Regions from separate parts of the Ureibacillus sp. FSL K6-3587 genome, predicted to be linked through region 1. Evidence: riboswitches for the same ligand, from Rfam matches in the RefSeq annotation. Region 1 holds a riboswitch; each other region holds the start of a gene.
The links. A riboswitch is a leader RNA that binds a small molecule or an ion and turns the genes downstream of it on or off. The one in region 1 is predicted to bind cobalamin.
Positions count from the first base shown of each region.

Region 1 (6,796 bases):
GTTCAAAGAAATCCGTTTTTGTTTCATCAAAATTATCTACATATGCACGAATCCATTTCATTGGATTATTAATATGCATTGCGTATATTTCACTTAATCCTATCATTCGTAACATTTTATTCGCTCTATATTTAATAAAACCTTCCATTTCATCTAAATCAATGCCTTCTACACCATTTAACACATAGTGAGACCATTCCACTTCCAATTCTACAGAATTTCTAAATTGTTCATAAACCCAATCAGTAAAATGTTTTGTATTTAGCTCTGGATTTTCTCCCAATGTTGCCCGAACTAATTCACAAATAAAACGACCGTGTTCTAATTCATCTCGGTTAATGTAACTAATCATTGTAGATGTTCCAACCATTTTGTTTTGGCGCGCTAAATTATAGAAGAAAGCAAAACCTGAATAGAAGAATAATCCTTCAAGTATTGTGGAATATACTAATGTTTTTAATATATTTTCTAAAGATGGCTTCTCGACAAATTGATTATATATCTCCATTATATTTTGATTACGTTTAAGTAAAATCGGATCACTTCTACCAATTTCAAAAGCTTCATTTTGTTTATCTAACGATACTACGGAAGATAATATATAAGAATAGCTTTCATTATGCACTGCTTCTTGTTGTGCAATGACAGCTAAAATAGATTGTACTGATGGATCTGTGGCATATAAGGATGTGAGTAGAATGGTCCTTGTTTGCGATGAATCTAATGTCGCTAAAAGGCTAATTACTTTTAAAAACGTATCTTGTTCCTCCGTTGATAACATTGGAAATTCCTTCACATCATTCGACATATTCACTTCATCAGACTTCCAGAAATTACTTAACAAGCGTTTATATGTTTTATACCAATGCGGATACTTAATATTATTCCAATTTAAAATACCACTCGATTTTCCTCCAAACAGTGCAGTTGCTCGATTTGGATTCATTGGATCTAATGTTTTTACCTTTTCAAGCAAGTTTGGTGACATCTTTAACAATCCCTTCTATCCATTTTTTTACGATTTTTTCTTGACTTCCTCTAGGAGATTGTTCAATTTTTAAAGGTTCCCAACGACTATTGTAGAATCTTGCTAATTTCACAGCCGCCAAGCAAAATAATTCATCGCCCCCAAACTGAGTATCACCAGTACCAAATACTGCAATATTTTTTGGTTTATAGCCTATTTCCCATACAAAATCCTTAACTTCAATAGGTAATGCACCCTTTGCCCATGTAAAAGTACCAATAAATATTAAATCGTACATTTTAAGATTGATTGGCAAATTGACTCCGATTCGATGCATATCCACTTGAAATTTCTTTTCTTTTAATACTTCCTCAATAATTTCTGCAACTTCTTTTGTATTTCCACTATAAGATAAATAAGCTATTAAAGCCTTCAACTTTGACACCACACACATTCTTCTACTTCATTCGATGTAGAGCGAACATAATAGGTTGTTTTTAAACCTGATTTCCATGCTTGAAAATGCAGATCTAGCAGCACTGATGCCTTTATCGTGTTTGGAACATAAATATTAAATGAAATGCTTTGATCAATATGTTTTTGACGAGCAGCATTTTGTTTGATTGACCATCTTTGGTCCACAATATAAGCTGAACGGCGATAAATATTATACGTTTTATGATTTAAATCAGGTGCAGTTGTCGGAATTCGGTAATCCTTTTTCTCCTCAATATAAAAAGGTTTAAAGATAGGATCAATACTAGCGGTGGAACCTGCAATAATCGAAGTTGTCGCATTAGGTGCAATGGCCATTAAATATCCATTTCGAATTCCATATTTTTTAACATCTTTTTGAAGTTGCATCCATCGTTCGTCTGTATAACCTTTATAAATAAAATACTCACCAGAACTCCATTTACTTCCTTCAAATAATGGATAACTGCCCTTTTCTTTGCTTAACTCCATACTGCTTCGAATCGTGTAATAAGCTATTTTTTCATAAAGTTCATCTGCATATTGTACTGCTTCTTCTGATTCCCATTCAATATTCTTCAAAGCTAATAGATGATGCCAACCAAATGTTCCAAGTCCAATGGCCCGGTATTTTTTATTCGTGATTTCTGGTTGTTTAATTGGCAGCGTATTAATATCAATTACATTATCTAACATGCGAACTTGAATTTTAATCAAACGTTCTAAAACATTATCAGGTACAGCACGGCCTAAATTGATAGAACTCAAATTGCAAACAACAAAATCACCAGCTTTATATTTTTTTACAATTATATTTTCGTTTTCGATATATTCTTCAATAAATTCTGTTGGAGATTGATTTTGCGCAATTTCCGTACATAAATTTGAACAGTAGATCATACCTTGATGGGAATTGGCATTTTGGCGGTTGACTTCATCACGATAAAACATAAACGGTGCGCCAGTTTCTAATTGGGATCTCATGATTCGCTTCATAATATCTATTGCTGGAATTCTTTTTTTGGAAGAAAGATTGGCTTGAATACATTCTTGATACTTTTTACGCCACTGTCCATCGCCCTTCTTTTCATCATAGAAGTCTTCTAGCGAGTAACCCATCACTTGTTTCACTTCATATGGATCAAATAAATACCAATCTCCCCGTTTTTCTACCTGTTCCATAAAATAATCGGGTATACATACTCCTGTATATATGTCATACGCACGCAACCGTTCATCACCATTATTGAGTTTCAAATCAAGGAAATCTTCTATATCACGATGCCATACATCTAAATACACACTAATAGCGCCTTTTCTTGTACCAAGCTGATCAACACTGACTGCTGTATTATTTAATTGCTTAATCCATGGTATAACACCACTTGACATGCCCTTGTATCCTTTGATGGAACTACCTCTTGCACGAATTTTCCCCATATAAACACCGATACCGCCTCCATTTTTAGAAAGCTGGGCAACATCGCTATTACTATCATAGATTCCTTGTAAGCTATCATTTACAGTATCAATAAAGCAGCTAGATAACTGCCCATGTGTTTTTCCGGAATTTGCAAGTGTTGGGGTCGCAACAGTCATATACAGATTGCTTAAAGCCCAATACGCTTCTTTTACATACTCATTTCTCATGGATTTTTCTTCGTCTTGCATAAGGTACATCGCAATAATCATCCAGCGTTCTTGTGGCAATTCATAAACATTTTTCTCATAATCCGTTGCTAAATAACGGGTTGCCAAAGATAGAATAGCTGGATATGTAAATAACAAATCATGTTTAGGTTCAATAAATGATTCAAAATACTCAATGTCTTGTTTTGTATATTTCATTAATAACTTTTCGGAATAGATTCCTTTTTCGGTCAATATCCGAATCAAATCATAAAACGATCCATAAGTACGATTATGATTAAATTCATATCCTCTGTTTCTTGCTGCTTTATAATAAAGATTTTGTAAAAAAATTCTTGCTGCAATATAGGTCCATTCTGTATTTGCTTCATCAATATTTTCAAGAGCATACTTAATTAAAAGATCTGCATCTCTCTCATCGAATGGATTGGTTACTCCTGCTTTTCGAATCTTCTCTTTGTATTGGTCTGATGCCAACTTGAAATCATTAAAAATACGATCGATGAATTCAGAAAGTGTTTCCTGTTCAATACTTTGATTTCTTGTCACCTTAATTCCTCCCTAAAAATAAAAAATCCGTCATTCTCGGGGAATAGACGGAAAAAGGAAGAATACGACAGAAATAAAACATATGTAAAATATATCTTTTCCTATCGTTTCTCCTTCTCACACCCCGAAGAATAGAAACTACAAAGTATGGCAGGTCTCCTGGCTCGTGTATCCTCCTACTATAGCCCTTCCCGTATCGTCACCTTTCAGTAAATCGATACAGTGGTTTGCTAATTCGTCCACACTTACAGTTGCGGGGGCAGCTCCAGATTCTCACTGGATTCCCTATTAAGGTATTAAAAATTACCACCATAACTTTATACTCAACATTTTGTGTTATTAAATTTTAAACTACACAATATATAGTGTATGTTATCATATAAAATTCATGCTTACAATCTTAAAAAGTAAATCTAAAATATTTACAAATCGTTTTCATCTAGTATTCTCTTAACTAACTTGCCATATATATATAAATTTGGGCTATCTATAAACTATTTATTTAGTTTTTCCATAAGATTTGCTGATAAAAGGGATTTCTTCGGTTTTAGTTAATTTATTCGCTTCGATTGCCAGTACAAAAAATACATTCGCTAAAAGTCCTAAAAACTGAAATAAAATTTCCGGCACTTCTCTCTCTTCGCTTACTTTGTGTAAAGCACGATAGCTCTTTTTCGCTTCACTTCGACAAATATGCAATCGCGTCGCCAACTCAGAACCTTGTGGCAAAACGAATTGCTTATTTGTCTCGCCTGCTCGTTCGACAAAATCATCATATACAGATTCCAGCCACATTAAATTTTCTTCTGTAATCGCTAAACGCCCTCTTACAGATCCATTTGCATGATAAGCTAGCGGTTGGATTTTTCTTAAAATTTGAGTGATTTCTTCAAACTTATGTTCATTTTTGCTTACACTTATGCAATCTCCTATTTTTGTCGTTAAGCTGTCTGTCATAATTTCATAATCTACCAAGCAACTTTTCTCCCGCATAAACGGATAACTAATATAACGCCAGTCTTTTGCCATAGATATCTTCCCTCCCAAAAAGAAAAACTGCTGATTAGTATATCCGATGTGGTGCAATCATGTAAAGTTTTGTTATACTATTGCATTTATTAAATGATTTATGCTAGATTATAGTTAATTTCATATCGAGGGTGTTTAAGTGCTCTTCTTGGAAGAGGTAAAAGGAAAACTAGTGAAAATCTAGTACAGCCCCCGCTACTGTGAGGATGGATGAAACTAACAATAACCACTGAATGTTACATTCGGGAAGGGTTAGGAGTAAGAGGAAGTCCGAGTCAGGAAGCCTGCTTAAACACTTTGCAAACGTCTTTTCGGGTGGGAAAAGAACGGGTGCAAGCAAGTCATGCTTTTTTGTGCTTTTTAACGCTTTCACGCCTGTATTCCCACTTGGGATACAGGCTTTTTATTTTGGTTTAATGTGTGGCCACACTAAACATATAAAAAATTTTATAGAAAAGGAGATTTGTGATGAATCAATTCACCAAATTGCTACTACCCATATTGCTTTTATTATTTTTAACAGCTTGTAATACCGATACTGCCAACAATGATGATGAAAATTCGACAAATCAACCATCCGAACAAGCTAAACAATCGGCTTATCCGCTGACGGTGACAGATGGCCGTGGTAAGGAAATTACCATTTCGGAAAAACCGAAACGTATTGTTTCGACTGCTTTAGCTGTCGATGAATTGCTGGTGGATTTAGTACCTTCTGAAAATCTTGTAGGCGTCACAGCGATTTCTAGTGATCCAGCGATTTCCAATGTTGCAGGCAAAACCGATTCAATTGAAACGAAATTTGAAACCGTAACAGCCGAGCAAATTTTAGCATTAAAGCCAGATTTGGTGATTATTCCTTCTTACGTTAATCCAGATGTATTGAATCAATTAGAAAATGCCGGAATTACAACATTCCAAGTCATCGATGACACTTCCTTTGAAGGTATTTTAAAAACCGTTGAAACGCTGGGGAAAATTGTCGGAGAACAAGAAAAAGCGAATAACTTAATCGCGGATATTCAAAAACGAATCGATGCATTAAAAGAAAAAGCGGACAAAAAAGAAAATAAACCCCGCGTTCTTTATTACACGGAATACTCCTCCAGTGTGACAGACAATACCACAATCGGTGAAATGATTAAATTAGCCGGCGGAATTAATGTTGTATCGGAAGCAGGGATTGTAGGCGAATCCTACCCTGACTACCCGGAAATTTCAAAAGAGGTATTGGTTCAATTAAAACCAGATGTGATTTTTACAACTGCCTGGGGGTCTACTACAAACAATGGGGAGCCGGCTTTCGTAACAGAATGGAAAAAAGACCCTGCACTAAAAGACGTGCCAGCTATTAAAAACAATAAGATTTATGTGCTAGACAGCGCCAATGTAACCACTGCCTCCCACTATGTAATCGAAGGAGCAGAAGAAATGGCTGCGATTTTATCTAAGGAGTAACAAAAGATGAAGCAACTGAAAATGCCCGTCTTTTTTATCGCCAGTTTTATATTATTTCTATTCAGTATCGTCATCGCCACGAGTTTCGGTGGCGTGACGATTCCCCTTTTTGAAACCGTTCAAGTTTTTTTGGCTAAACTTCCTTTTTTCTATTTTGAAACGGACTCTACCTTTGAACAGATTTTGCTTTATATTCGCTTGCCACGTGTCATTGTAGCAAGCATTGTTGGTGCCAGTTTAGCTGTGTGTGGGGTGGTCATGCAAAGCTTATTCCGCAATCCGATGGCAGAACCGGGCATCATTGGCATCTCATCAGGAGGCTCTTTAGGAGGAGTCATTGCTATTTATTTTGGATTATCCCATATCAGTACCTTTTTTGTTCCTGTCTTTGGTTTTTTAGGGGCTCTCCTCACTTTGCTTCTTGTCTATATCATTTCTACATCAAACGGCAAAACATCCATGTTAACTCTTCTTTTAACAGGGGTCGCCATCAGTTCGTTCATTTCCGCTTGCAGTTCTCTTATTATTACATACGCGAGCTACGGCCAATTGCAGCAAATTCTATACTGGCTTATGGGCAATTTAAATGGACGGGATTGGGATGATGTAAAGCTGTTAATCCTCCCTTTTATCCTTTGCAATATTCTCATATTCAGCTACCGCAAGCAG
Region 1 is NZ_CP151969.1:1,421,046-1,427,841, reverse strand. It holds gene NSS77_RS07000 (ribonucleotide-diphosphate reductase subunit beta) at 1-988, opposite strand, end outside; gene NSS77_RS06995 (flavodoxin) at 969-1,421, opposite strand; gene NSS77_RS06990 (ribonucleoside-diphosphate reductase subunit alpha) at 1,400-3,640, opposite strand; cobalamin riboswitch at 3,772-3,969, opposite strand; gene NSS77_RS06985 (hypothetical protein) at 4,139-4,669, opposite strand; cobalamin riboswitch at 4,790-4,976, shown strand; gene NSS77_RS06980 (ABC transporter substrate-binding protein) at 5,138-6,127, shown strand; gene NSS77_RS06975 (iron ABC transporter permease) at 6,134-6,796, shown strand, end outside.

Region 2 (6,796 bases), 1.7 Mb from region 1:
ATGGCAATTGCTTCACATGCAAGTTGAAATGGCGTTTTTTGTTTAAATAGTTCACTTTCTTTCGAATCTAGATTTTCTAAAGACCAAGGTTCAGCTTCCTTTTTTAATCGTTCATGAGGTTTCAATGGTTGAATCTCGCTATCAAGCGTATATTTTCGTTTGTATCCTCTCGGTGTAATCATTAAGTCATCATACACAAAAGTGGAAGAATTTCCGATAATCACCGTTGTGAGCATACCAATCTCGTAATCTAGCATTTTTTCTAGCGTAGTAATTACAATATTTTGTCTCTCACGATAAGCACTCTTTACGAGTCCAACAGGCGTATTCGGTGACCGGTATTTTAATAAAATTCTCCTAGCCTCTACAATTTGTTTTGTTCTCCTACCGCTTTTAGGATTATATAAAGCAATTACAAAATCTGCTGCTGCCGCTGCTTCCAGTCTTTTTTCAATAATAGACCATGGCGTTAAATGGTCGCTTAAACTAATTGTGCATGAATCATGCATTATTGGAGCTCCAAGAAGGGAACCGCAAGAATGAACTGCAGAAATGCCAGGAATAACTTCAATTTCAACCCCGGTTTCTTTATTCCACCCTTGTTCAATGAGCACTTCATAAATTAAACCAGCCATACCGTATACACCTGAATCACCACTTGAAATGACCGACACATGGTGCCCCGCTTCAGCAAGTTTTATTGCCGCTTGTGCTCGTGATACTTCCTCTGTCATCCCTGTACTAATAATTTGTTGTTTGGAATCTAATAAATCTTTAATTAGCTCGACGTAAGTTTTATAGCCAATGATTGTATCACTAGCCTTGATTGCTTCAACTGCACGATAGGTAATGTGATTAGCATCACCTGGACCAAATCCGACAATGTAAAGCTTTCCCTTCAAACTCATCACCCCTTTTAATTCTTTGCCTTCATGAAGCAATCATGAAGAACATCTATTACTTTTTCTTTTGAACGTACATCATCTAGTTTTGAAATGAGTCCTTGCATTTTCATCATTTGCGCAATTTCGAATATTATGGATGTTTCTAAATTTGCTTTTTTCACAATGTCCTTGTTTTCTTCAAACAAACGATAAAAAGCACCGTGATATAACATTTCTCCATGATGCATCACAACGACTTCGTCAGCCCATTCATAAGCAAAGTCAATATCATGAGTAGAAAGAATGAGTGTTCTCCCGTCACAATGAAGTTCGTTTAACAATTTTCGTATTTTCCTTGTGTAATAAATATCTAAAGATGCAGTCGGCTCATCTAATATGATGACTTCAGGATCCATAGCAAGAACTCCAGCGATGGAAACTCGCTTTTTTTGCCCAACACTTAAAAAGTGAATCGGTTTATCTAATAATGATTCAACGTCTGTTTGATTAATTGCTTTCTCTATCAACGACTTTCGTTCCTGTTCTGCTAGATGTAAATTTAATGGCCCATAGGCAATATCATCCCAAACAGTTCCATTAAACAACTGGGTTTCTGGATTTTGAAAAACAATTCCAACCTTGCGTCTAACATTTAACAATTCTTTTTTTGAATAGGATAATGGTTGTCCTTTAAAATAAATTGTTCCGGAGGTTGGTTTTAATAAACCATTTAAATGCAATATTAAAGTGGATTTCCCTGCTCCATTACTACCTAACAAAGCAATTTTTTTTCCTTGATCAATTTGTAAATTTATTTTTTGTAAAGCTTCTGTTCCATCTTCATAGGTATAAGAAACTTCTTTCAATTCAAACAAAGGAGTATTCATTTTAACCAACTCTCCCAACGGTGAAATAAAAGACGATAATGAACAAATTCACTAACAACGTAAATATCCAACTACTTGTTGAAAAATGAAGTTCTCTTGAAATGACTGCTGAATATCCATCTACACTTCTTGCATTTATCGCATTATTTAAGTCTTTCATTTCTTGAAATACCTTAATAAACAAAGCACTGATTATAAGTCCAATTGATTTGATAGAATTTAATAAAGAACTGTGACCTAACCTTGCTATTTGTGCAAGATAGATTGTCCTGCTGGAATCAAGAAATATAAATATAAATCGATACATTAATGCAATTAAATCCAATAAAGTAGTTGGTACTTTACAACACCTTAATCCATATAGAAAATCTTGAATCGTCGTAGATAAAATTAAAAAATACAAACAACTAATACTCGATAAAGCAACAACAAATAGCATCAATGCCTTTTCAACACTCGTTATCGAAATTGAAATCGTGACGGGACCAATAATAGATTGAAAAATGGCACCTTCTATAGGGTTAGTTGAAAAATTGAGTAAAATGACTAGTATACTTGAAATTAGAAATACCACTGGAATAAGCAATAACTTCAAATATAGACGAATCGGAACTTTTCCGATTATTAAAGTAATAACTGTCATGATGCAAAATATGAATATGGATGTAAGAACATTTTGAAATACGATATTCAATATTAATGGAATAAGAGAAAATCCCATTTTTTCGATTGGGTGTTTATTTCTTAAAGGTGATTGATAAGCGAAATATTCTAACATTCTCATTTCTGTATCTCTGCATTTCCGCCCCTATTCCGGCCTCGCATATATCCTATAAAGTAACCAATGAACCCTGCACCGATTGCTCCTTGTAGTACGAATAATAAACTTTCTATTTCACCACTAGGAGGCTCCCAAATACTTGAAAACCATGGTTCATAGGATTGGTTCAGTGCTGTAATTAATTCTTCCGCTTCTCCGTCTGCACCGCCGTATTCTGCATTTCCATTGAAAATCAGCGGGACAATCATTAAAAAAATGATCAAAACTAATAAAAGCATATTCTTTTTTAACATCTTACTTCACCTCCTGAGGTTTCTTTAGTACTTGAAGTAACTTTAATTCTCTTTCGTTGTATTTCAATAAGAAATTCATCACCATTACTGAAATCAATCCTTCAATAATTGCTAATGGTACCTGTGTAACAGCGAATACGCCAGCAAACTTTACAAATGAAGCGAAAATTCCACCAACTTCAGATGGAAAGGCTAGTGCAAGTTGAATAGATGTAATGACATATGTACCTAAATCTGCCAATGTTGCTGCTGAGAAAACTGCTAGAGTAAAGGGCAAACCGATCCTATTGAAGCCTTTAAATACTCCATAGGCGATAAAAGGTCCAGCAATCGCCATCGAAAACGCATTGGCGCCAAGCGTTGTTAAACCTCCATGGGCTAATAATAATGATTGGAATAATAACACGATGGTACCTAAAACACTCATTACAAATGGTCCAAATAATACGGTTCCTAACCCAACACCCGTAGGATGAGAACAACTTCCAGTAACCGAAGGAATCTTTAATGCGGATAATACAAAAGTGAATGCACCCGATAAACCTAGTAATAACTTCGTCTCAGCATTTCTCTTTACTAAACTACTCATTTTCTTTAATCCAATGATTAAAAAAGGGAATGTAAGGAGCCACCAAAATATTGCCCACTTGATTGGTAAAAAACCTTCCATGATATGCATAGCAAAAGCTGTATTAGGAATGATTAATAATACTACTAGAAAGTAAAGTATTTTGATTGAGACTTTCATAAAATTCCTCCTAAAATGAAAATTTGAAAATAAAAAAACACTGCCAAACTAGCAGTGTCCCACAATAAGACATAATAATCCAATCATGCCTATTCGTGTACCTATCCTCGTAGGACACTACCATCCACTCCATACGGCAGGTCTCCTGGCTTAGATTCATCGCTCCAAAATCGCCTTCCCATTTTCACAGTGGCATTTGATTTTGAGCTCCTCTTCACAGTGGCGGGACCGCACTAGATTTTCACTAGTTTCCCTATTAAGCTAATTTTCATTAGCACCGTATGGAATATTCAATTGTTGAAATTTAATTGCATTGTAGCATATAAATTCAAAAATTTCTATATCTTTGTAAATAGAATTAAAAATTTGACAACTCATTTTTTCTTTCAGCCATTACAAAATTAAGATTTTTGCTTTCTTTTGTATCAAAATAGATAACCTATTTAAAATTTTTAGAAAAAAGTAGTACAAACCGGGATTGCTTGTACTACAAATGTTCGTATTCATTGGATTATAGTGGAATATTTCCGTGTTTTTTCTTAGGTCTTGATTCTTCTTTATTTTCAAGCATTTCTAATCCTTGAATTAACTTAATGCGCGTTTCTCTTGGATCGATGACGTCATCCACCATTCCAAGTGAAGCAGCAACGTAAGGATTTGCGAATTTTTCTTTATATTCTTCAATTTTTTCTTGGCGTGTTTTTTCTGGATCTGGGGAATTGGCAATTTCGTTTGCAAAAATGATATTTGCCGCACCAGCAGCACCCATTACAGCGATTTCTGCATTTGGCCAAGCAAATACAAGGTCGGCACCGATGGATTTAGAGTTCAATGCCACGTATGCACCGCCGTATGCTTTACGTAAAATGACCGTAATTTTTGGCACTGTTGCTTCAGAATAAGCATACAAGATTTTTGCACCGTGACGGATGATACCGCCATGTTCTTGTTTAACGCCTGGGAAGAATCCTGACACGTCTTCAAATGTAATGATTGGAATATTGAATGCATCGCAAGTGCGAATGAATCTGGACGCTTTGTCGGATGAATCGATATCAAGTCCTCCAGCTAAAGCTTTAGGCTGGTTACATACAAGCCCTACTGAATAACCTCCAATGCGTGCAAATCCAACAACGATGTTTTTTGCAAATTCTGAATGCACTTCCATGAAGGAACCTTCATCCACCACTTGTTCCACCACTTTACGCACATCATATGGACGAGTTGGTTCGATTGGCACAACGTCAATTAATTCAGGACGCCAATCATCGCCTTCCGGACGTGGCAAGCGAGGTGCTTTTTCTTTATAGCTTTGCGGTAAGTAGCTTAACAATCTTCTGATTTGTTGGATTGCTTCTTCTTCGGATGGTGCACGGAAATGAGCGTTACCGCTGATGGAGTTATGCACTTTTGAACCGCCTAAATCTTCTGACGAAATTTTTTCTCCTGTTACCGCTTCAATTACTTTTGGTCCTGTAATGAACATTTGGGATGTTTTATCCACCATTAAAATAAAGTCTGTAATCGCTGGAGAATATACTGCCCCACCAGCACAAGGACCCATGATGACGGAAATTTGCGGAATCACTCCGGAATAAATGGAGTTGCGATAGAAAATATGACCATATCCGTCCAATGAAAGTACCCCTTCTTGGATGCGGGCACCACCAGAGTCGTTGATACCGATGAATGGCGCACCGTTTTTAGCAGCCAAATCCATCACTGTCGCAATTTTTTTCGCATGCATTTCACCTAGTGCTCCACCAAACACTGTGAAATCCTGAGCAAATAAGTATACAGGGCGTCCATTGACTTTACCATAACCTGTTACAACCCCGTCACCAGGTCCTTTTTGTTCGCCCAAGCCGAAATCCGTTACACGGTGCTCGATGAAAGGATTAATTTCCACGAATGTGCCTTCATCCAGCAATAATTCAATACGTTCGCGGGCAGTAAGTTTTCCTTTTTCATGCTGTTTGGCAATACGTTTGTCGCCACCGCCTAAATAAATCTCTCTTTTTCGGTCATACATTTCATCAATTTTGTCTAACATGTCCATTATTCATTAACCCCTTTTCCACTTTTTTCATATAGTTCATATAAAACTCCAAAACTGTCTTTTGGATGAATGAAACATGCTTCTGCCCCACCGGCAGCTGGAATTGGTTCTTCAGAAAGAAGACGTACTCCCTTTTCTTTTAATTCCGCCATTTTTTCGCGAATATTATCAACTTTGAAACAAATGTGCTGAATTCCTTCGCCGCGTTTTTCAATATGATTATAAATTGCTCCTTTTTCGCTTAACGGTTGCAACAATTCAATATGGACGTTACCGGCATCAATGAATGCCACACGCACATTTTGTGTTGGAACCTCTTCGATTCTTTCTAGTTTTAAACCTAACACTTCAGTATAATATTTCACTGATTCGTCTAGGTTTTTGACGGCTATACCTATATGATCGATATTTTCCATGATGACACCCCTTCTGTTATAGTACATAACCTATTGTAACGAATTTGCGAAAATTACGCTACGTACTTGAGAAATTTTTCAAATTTGATAAACTAAAAATATGAAAAAAAGGAGAGAGCGAGAAAATGAGCAATAAAAAAATTCAAAAAGTGGTCGTATATGCGATGATTGCAATTATGTTACTCTCAACATTGGCATTCGGATTGTCATTTTTCTAATAACCGGTAGCGATTACAAGTCAGTAATCGCTATTTTTTATTTCAAAAAAATTTTCCTCAACCATCTTTATACTGTATCATAACAGATCTATTTAAAAAATTTCCGTAAAATAATAAAATTATATGATTTCTGAAAATAGAGGACGCTTTTTCAAGAAAAATTACAAAATGCAGAATCCGCAATACTATTATTAAGAACATTTAGTATGCGGATTCTTTAATTGTTACATTAGACTTCGTCGCAATATTCCTCAAAATAAGCCTGCAAATTGGTAATGACAGACATTACATCATGCCCTTCAATCTCATGACGGCCGATATCCGCCACCACTTTGCCGTCTTTTAATAGAACAAAAGCCGGGGATGAAGGGATATGCTCTTCACCGAAATGCGCACGTGCCGCTGCTGTCGCTTCTTTATCTTGTCCCGCGAAAACGGTCACTAGATGATCAGGGCGTTTATCGTAATGAATTGCATTTGCTGCCGCTGGACGGGCGATGCCACCCGCGC
Region 2 is NZ_CP151969.1:3,102,957-3,109,752, forward strand. It holds gene cobJ (precorrin-3B C(17)-methyltransferase) at 1-908, opposite strand, end outside; gene NSS77_RS15295 (ABC transporter ATP-binding protein) at 917-1,771, opposite strand; gene cbiQ (cobalt ECF transporter T component CbiQ) at 1,773-2,555, opposite strand; gene NSS77_RS15305 (energy-coupling factor ABC transporter substrate-binding protein) at 2,552-2,845, opposite strand; gene NSS77_RS15310 (energy-coupling factor ABC transporter permease) at 2,847-3,593, opposite strand; cobalamin riboswitch at 3,711-3,890, opposite strand; gene NSS77_RS15315 (acyl-CoA carboxylase subunit beta) at 4,105-5,652, opposite strand; gene mce (methylmalonyl-CoA epimerase) at 5,652-6,068, opposite strand; gene prli42 (stressosome-associated protein Prli42) at 6,194-6,286, shown strand; gene NSS77_RS15330 (BrxA/BrxB family bacilliredoxin) at 6,516-6,796, opposite strand, start outside.
Region 2: another riboswitch for cobalamin. It lies ahead of NSS77_RS15310 (energy-coupling factor ABC transporter permease); the one in region 1 lies ahead of NSS77_RS06980 (ABC transporter substrate-binding protein).

Region 3 (6,796 bases), 1.7 Mb from region 1:
CCCGGAAAACACAGTTCGCTGGAATTGGCAAAAAGGGGATCTTGTCATTTGGGATAACCTGGCATCCCAGCATTATGCAGTCGCCGATTACGATGAACGCCGCATCGTCCGCCGTGTGACGGTTTCCAAAAATACTCCGAAAAATGTGAATGGGGAAGAAAGTTCATTAATTAGAAAAAAATAAGGTAATAATTCACTTTAGATGAAGAAGATTTAGCCATGGTGTTATTATAATTGGCCAATTGGCAGGGAAGAGCAACTGGCGGATTTGATCATGGGTTGCCACCTGAAAAGTGCATTGACACAGTGGCAAAGTTATTATTGATCCCTATGCTTACAGATGATAACATTCCTTTTCCCGGCATATAATCTAAGCAGGAAGAAGTTTTACACGTTTTGGGAACTGATTCATTTTTTTCGACCTTATCCTTAGTATTTCAATAAGAATAAAAAGAAAGAAGTGGTGGTATGGCTAAATTAAAAGAAGACGTGTTAAAACAAATCATTAAACAATTAAATAATATAGATTACGGCAACTTATCAATTACAGTACACAATGGCGAAATTGTCCAACTGGATGTCACTAAAAAACAGCGATTCGACCGGGCATCGGTGGAAAGAGTATTAACAAAAGTTGCCCGTTAAAAGGAAGGCTGCCCAGTGGAAATCATGATTGGGCAGCCTTTCATATTGTTTAAGTTTCATTGAATCCAAAGTGTAATTTTATATGAAAGCCTTCACTTCAATTCCATTTTTCAGCAATTCCCCTTTGATAAATCTTGCAAAATCCACGGCATGTTCACCATCACCATGAATACAAACGGTATCCGCCCGTAAAAGCACATCCACGCCTTGGCGGGATTTTACTTTTCCTTCTTTCACCATTCTGATCACTTGTTGAACGGCTTCATTTTGGTCGGTAATCATTGCATCGGGCTGTTTTCGGGATGTTAACGTGCCATCCTTTTGATAAGTACGGTCAGCAAATACTTCGTGGGCAGTCCGAAGTCCGATTTTTTCACCCGCTTTTGTTAATTCGCTCGATGCAAGGCCGAATAAGATCAAATCGGGAGAAACGTCATATACCGCTTTTGCGATGGCCTCCGCAATTTCAGGATCTTTTGCCGCCATATTATAAAGGGCGCCGTGGGGCTTCACATGCTGCATTTTTTCTCCTTCAATCGTTAAAAAAGCCTGTAATGCGCCAATTTGATAGACCACCATATCATAAGCTTCTTGATAAGTGATGGCCATTTCCCTTCTTCCGAATCCCAATAAATCCGGCAATCCCGGATGGGCCCCGATTTTCACTCCATGATCCAGAGCCACTTTCACCGTTTCCCTCATGACGGATGGATCCCCCGCATGAAAACCGCAGGCGATATTCGCTGAAGAAACATATTGTAAAATTTCTTTTTGGTTGGCGAGCGTGTATCTTCCAAAATCCTCTCCGATATCACAATTCAAATCGACCCGGTTCACATCAATAACCTCCAATTTATTATTCCAGATACTCAATGGATTTATGGAAAAATATATCATAAAAAATGTGCTTTTGATATAATTCCTTTAATATTGATACAAATTGGAGGAAAGTAGCAAACATGGCCGTACAATTTAAACCACTGGGGGAAAGTGCTGTATTGGTCTATTTCGGAAATGCCATTTCAGAAGAGATCCATTTATCAATAAAAAAATTTCTTTCCCTTCTTGAAAAGGAGCCCTTCGATGGTCTGATAGAGGTTGTACCAAGTTATACGAATGTTTGTGTTTATTATGATGTAATGGCAGTGGATCAATGGGATATTGAAGGGCGCTCCCCGTACGAAAAAGTGGTCTCCCGGCTTCAAAGGCTGTTACAAAAAGAGATTGATTTGCCAAAGGAAAAAAACAGATTGGTTGAAATCCCTGTCTGTTACGGAGGAATCTATGGCCCGGATTTAACGGAAATTGCCCGAATTCACCATTTGTCTGAAAAAGAAGTCATTGAGATACATACAAAAAACGATTATCTTGTCTACATGTTGGGCTTTGCACCCGGATTTCCTTTTTTGGGCGGGATGGATGAAAGAATCGCAACTCCCCGCAAAGAAACACCCCGATTGAAAATCCCGGCCGGTTCTGTAGGGATTGCCGGAAAGCAAACAGGGATTTACCCCCTTGAAACACCTGGAGGGTGGCAAATCATTGGCCGCACCCCATTAAAATTGTTTCTTCCGGATCAAAACCCGCCAACGTTATTGCGGGCAGGAGACCGGATCCGTTTTGTCCCCATTACTGAAAAAGAGTTTATGGAATTAGAAGGTGAAAGGTCATGACGATGACAATACTGAAACCGGGTCTTTTAACGACGATCCAAGATTCAGGAAGAAGGGGTTTTCAGCAGTATGGCGTCATTGTTGGAGGGGCAATGGATACCCTCTCTTATCGCATGGGGGAAATGCTGTTACAGCAAGCGCCTTCTGCGGCACTGGAATTCACTTTAATCGGTCCGACGGTGAAATTTAATTGTGATGCGGTGTTTTGTTTGACAGGGGCCAATTTTCATCCGCTCTTGAATGAGAAACCATGCCGGATGTGGAAGCCGGTTTTTGCCGAAAAGGGCAGCATTTTAAAGCTGGGCTCCTGCAAAGATGGAGCAAGGGGCTATTTGCACATCAAAGGTGGAATTCAAGTCAAGAAAGTATTAAATAGTTACAGCACTTATATCCGTGCCGGGATAGGAGGATTTAAAGGCCGCCCTTTGCAAAAAGGAGACGAACTTCCAATTCCGGAATCGAAGCCAGTGCAAAAAGGGAAGTGGGGGATTCTTCCGGGAGATTGGTTGATTAAGAGTCGGGATGCGGAAATTCGGGTGGTAAAAGGGACGGAATATGATCGATTTGCGGAAAAAAGCAGGAATGCCTTCATCAATTGCATCTTTACGATTTCGAAAGATGCGGATCGCATGGGTTACCGTTTAATGGGGGATAGTCCACTAATTACGAAAGAACCTATCCAATTATTATCAGAGGCAGTCACCTTTGGAACCGTCCAAGTGCCTCCAAGCGGGCAGCCCATTATCTTAATGGCGGATTGTCAGACGACGGGCGGTTATCCTAAATTGGCTCAAGTGGTTTCCGTTGATTTGCCGAAACTCGCCCAACTTCAACCCTTTTCGAAAATACGCTTTCAACTCATTTCTTTGGAAGAGGCCCAAAAGTTGTACATTCAGCAGGAAAAAGCATTAAGACGATTGGAAATCATGCTTAAACATTAAGTTTTTCCAATTCCACTTGTATTTAACAAATCTGCATGTTACAATGTTACACGACAACACAATATATAGTATATTTGTTTATCAGGTTCTACTATATATAGTAGATTAAAAGGGAAATCAGTGAAAATCTGATGCTGTCCCCGCAACTGTAATTGCTGACGAAAAGTTCAAATCCACTGTGCCAATGGCATGGGAAGGGAACTTGTAGGATGATGCATGAGCCAGGAGACCTGCCTGATAAACGGAAATTGCTCATTTCTTCGGGGGCTAAGAAATGGAAGCAAAAGGTCCATTTCTTAGCGCCTGATTGTTTCCATTTCAAAGCCTTACCCGAAAAAGGGTATGGCTTATTTTTTTGTCATTGAATTGATGGAAAGGAGAAAGGATATGAAGTTATATTCCAAAAAAGTTTGTCCAAAGTGCATGTTGATGAAATTTGAGTTAAAGAAACTGGGTTTCGAAAGACAATATGAGGAAATAAACGTTGATTCCAATGAAGAAGCGAAAGAAAGATTATTGAAAGCCGGATTCTTTACTGTCCCGGTTATGGAAATTGACGGTGAGCTGATGGATGACATGGAAGAAGCTAAAAAAATCATCGGCATGATGAAGGTATGATCGCTTATGCCTCAAGAACCGGAAATGTGCGGTTTATCGTTCATCAATTAGGATTGCCGAACATTGAAATTCAAGAAGGGCTGATATTGGACGAACCCTTTTTGTTGTGCACTTATACCGATGGAATTGGGGAAGTGCCACCAATTGTAGAAGGGTTTTTAAAAAATAATGCCCACCTTTGCAAAGGAGTGGTGGCAAGCGGGAATTCCAATTTTGGTCATTCTTATTTTTGCCGTTCTGCAGATGTGATCAGTGAAACTTATGGCATCCCGATTGTTGAAAAGATTGAATTAAGGGGATTTCAAAAAAATTATCACGCCATTATGGAGTTTTATAAAAGAACGATACAAGGGGGGATTTTCAGATGAAAACATATTTAATGCTCAATAATGAAGTGTTGAATCACTATCGGCAAACGGGCCGCATCGACTTGGAGAAAGATCGGCAGGCCACCCGTCAATTTTTCTTCGAGTATATTCATCCCCGCATGCGCCAGTTTTCGGGCATAGAAGAAAAGGTTCGTTATTTAATAGAAGAAGGTTATTATGAGGAAGCTTTCTTGAAAAAGTATTCCATGGACTTTATCCGGCAAATATTTGAAATCGCCTATGCCTACCGGTTCCGTTTCCAAACGTTTATGAGCGCTAAAAAATTTTATGACAGCTACGCAATGAAAAGCCGGGATGGAAAGGAAATTTTAGAAACTTATGAAGATCGTATGAGCATTATTGCCCTTTATCTGGCGGATGGAAATGAACAAATGGCGGAAAAGGCGATCCGTGCCATCATGGAAGCTTTTCAACCGGCGACGCCAACTGCCCTGAACAGCGGGAAAAAAGCGCGGGGTGAATTGGTTAGCTGTTTCAAATTGTCGATGGATGATTCGATGAACAGCATTGCCGAAAACATTGGATATTGTCTGGAACTCTCAAGACTTGGCGGAGGAGTGGGGGTCAATTTGACGGATTTGAGGCCTTTTTCCTATATATTTACAACCCTTTGCAACAAAGACGAAATCGAAGAAATTTTTCAATGGGTGAAAGAAAATGGACATTTGCAGTATAAAGCGCAAAAAATTGCGGAAATTTATCAAGCCATTCAAGAACATGATCCGGTGAGTTTATGGAAAGCCATGTTTGCCTCTGTCATGCTCGAATCCTTCCTGTTCTATTCCGGATTTTTCTATCCGCTCTATCTGGGCGGACAAGGGATTTTGCGAAACAGCGCAGAGGTGATATCCCTCATATTGAGAGATGAATCGATTCATGGAGTGGCTGTCGGAATCTTTGCCCAAAATCTATTCAACCAATTTACGAAAGAACAGCAAGAATCATTAAAACAATGGGGTTATGAATTACTGCTGGAATTGTACGACAATGAATTGCAATACACAGATGAAATATACAGGGGAACCGGCCTGGAGGATGAAGTGAAGGCGTACATTCGCTATAACGGCAATAAAGCGTTGATGAATTTGGGCTTGGATACCATGTTTCCGGAGGAGGAAATCAACCCCATTGTAATGAACGGAATCCGAAATGAAGGATCCACATACGATTTCTTTTCCCAAAAAGGTTCCACGTATGCATTGGCAAAAGTGGAACCGATCACGGATGATACATTCCGTTTTGATTTTTTGGCAAATGAATAAAAGGGACGGATTGCGTATTCCATTAAACTATGTTAATAATGTAAATGATAGTTATTCTCAATAGAAAAAGGGGTTTGTTTTTTATGTATACAGTGACAAATCGCATCAAAGTTAAAAAAGGATTTGCGAAAAAAATGGCTCCACGATTTACACAACCTGGCCCATTATTGACATTCAAAGGTTTCAAGAAAGTGGAAGTATTGGTGAGCACCCAATTTGAAGATTATGATGAAATGAGTGTAGTCATGTATTGGGATACACTGGAAGACTTCCAGGCATGGAGAGAGAGCGATTCATTCAAAGAAGCGCATAAACGTCCTGCAGGCGGAAGCGAAGAGAGTCCTACAATCGACAATATTGTGGTGATTGCGGAAGTCGCTTCCACATTGGAAAACAATTAATATAATAATAACCAAATAAAAGAGCCATCTTCAGGAAGTGGATGGCTCTTTTGATTTATTCCGATATTCATTAAAAATTTTGTAGGCTTCATCAATGGCACGTTTTATCATTTTATCAAAGGAATTTGTGGAATTTAACTCTTTTACAGCCGCTTTCACGAATTTTGATTGATCCTCCAAAAAGGCTTGGAGATCTTCCTCCGACCCTAAATGCGCATCAAAGTAGATCCGTCGTTTATTCCGTTCAATCATATGGGTTAAATCGTATTTTGTCATCACTTGCAAAATCCATTTATTTAAACCTGTAGCCAGTAAAAGAGAAATGATATAATATAATAATTCGGGGCGATTTTTTCGAGCTTTTAATTGATTAAAATGAACATTTTCTTGAAGTGCATTTAGTATGACGAAATTCGAGGAGTAGTATAGGGTTTTTTCGGCTGAGTGAATGATGTTATATTTATCGGGAAGTAATAAAAGCCAAATATTAAAGGCGATAATCCATGCATCTATGATATTAAGTGCTCCCTCTTTTACAAGATGATTGCATTGATTATACTTTTTTGCCAGGTTATTAAAATTGTCGATATGATATTGCTCGATATATAATAAGCTGCGATCTACTGTAATTTCCCTATACAACATTGACACCCCTTTACTATGAAAATCGGTAAAATTTTCCCCGAAAGTGGTTGAAGGATAATTGATAAAATACTTCTAATCTTAGTTTACCAAATTAATTTTCAAATAATAGACAAATTTTTTAAAAATAATAAAAAAGATACATTTTATCGACATTTTTTGAAATATTATCATTGATTTCTAGTAAAACTTAAAAAGGGTTATCAACAAAATTAATGCAAAAAT
Region 3 is NZ_CP151969.1:3,199,607-3,206,402, reverse strand. It holds gene NSS77_RS15840 (TauD/TfdA family dioxygenase) at 1-184, shown strand, start outside; gene NSS77_RS15835 (YezD family protein) at 469-645, shown strand; gene pxpA (5-oxoprolinase subunit PxpA) at 724-1,482, opposite strand; gene pxpB (5-oxoprolinase subunit PxpB) at 1,605-2,318, shown strand; gene NSS77_RS15820 (biotin-dependent carboxyltransferase family protein) at 2,315-3,259, shown strand; cobalamin riboswitch at 3,326-3,512, shown strand; gene NSS77_RS15815 (glutaredoxin) at 3,647-3,877, shown strand; gene nrdI (class Ib ribonucleoside-diphosphate reductase assembly flavoprotein NrdI) at 3,874-4,245, shown strand; partial or broken gene NSS77_RS15805 (ribonucleotide reductase N-terminal alpha domain-containing protein) at 4,242-4,844, shown strand; partial or broken gene NSS77_RS15800 (ribonucleotide-diphosphate reductase subunit beta) at 4,848-5,528, shown strand; gene NSS77_RS15795 (heme oxygenase) at 5,612-5,929, shown strand; gene NSS77_RS15790 (hypothetical protein) at 5,960-6,574, opposite strand.
Region 3: another riboswitch for cobalamin. It lies ahead of NSS77_RS15815 (glutaredoxin); the one in region 1 lies ahead of NSS77_RS06980 (ABC transporter substrate-binding protein).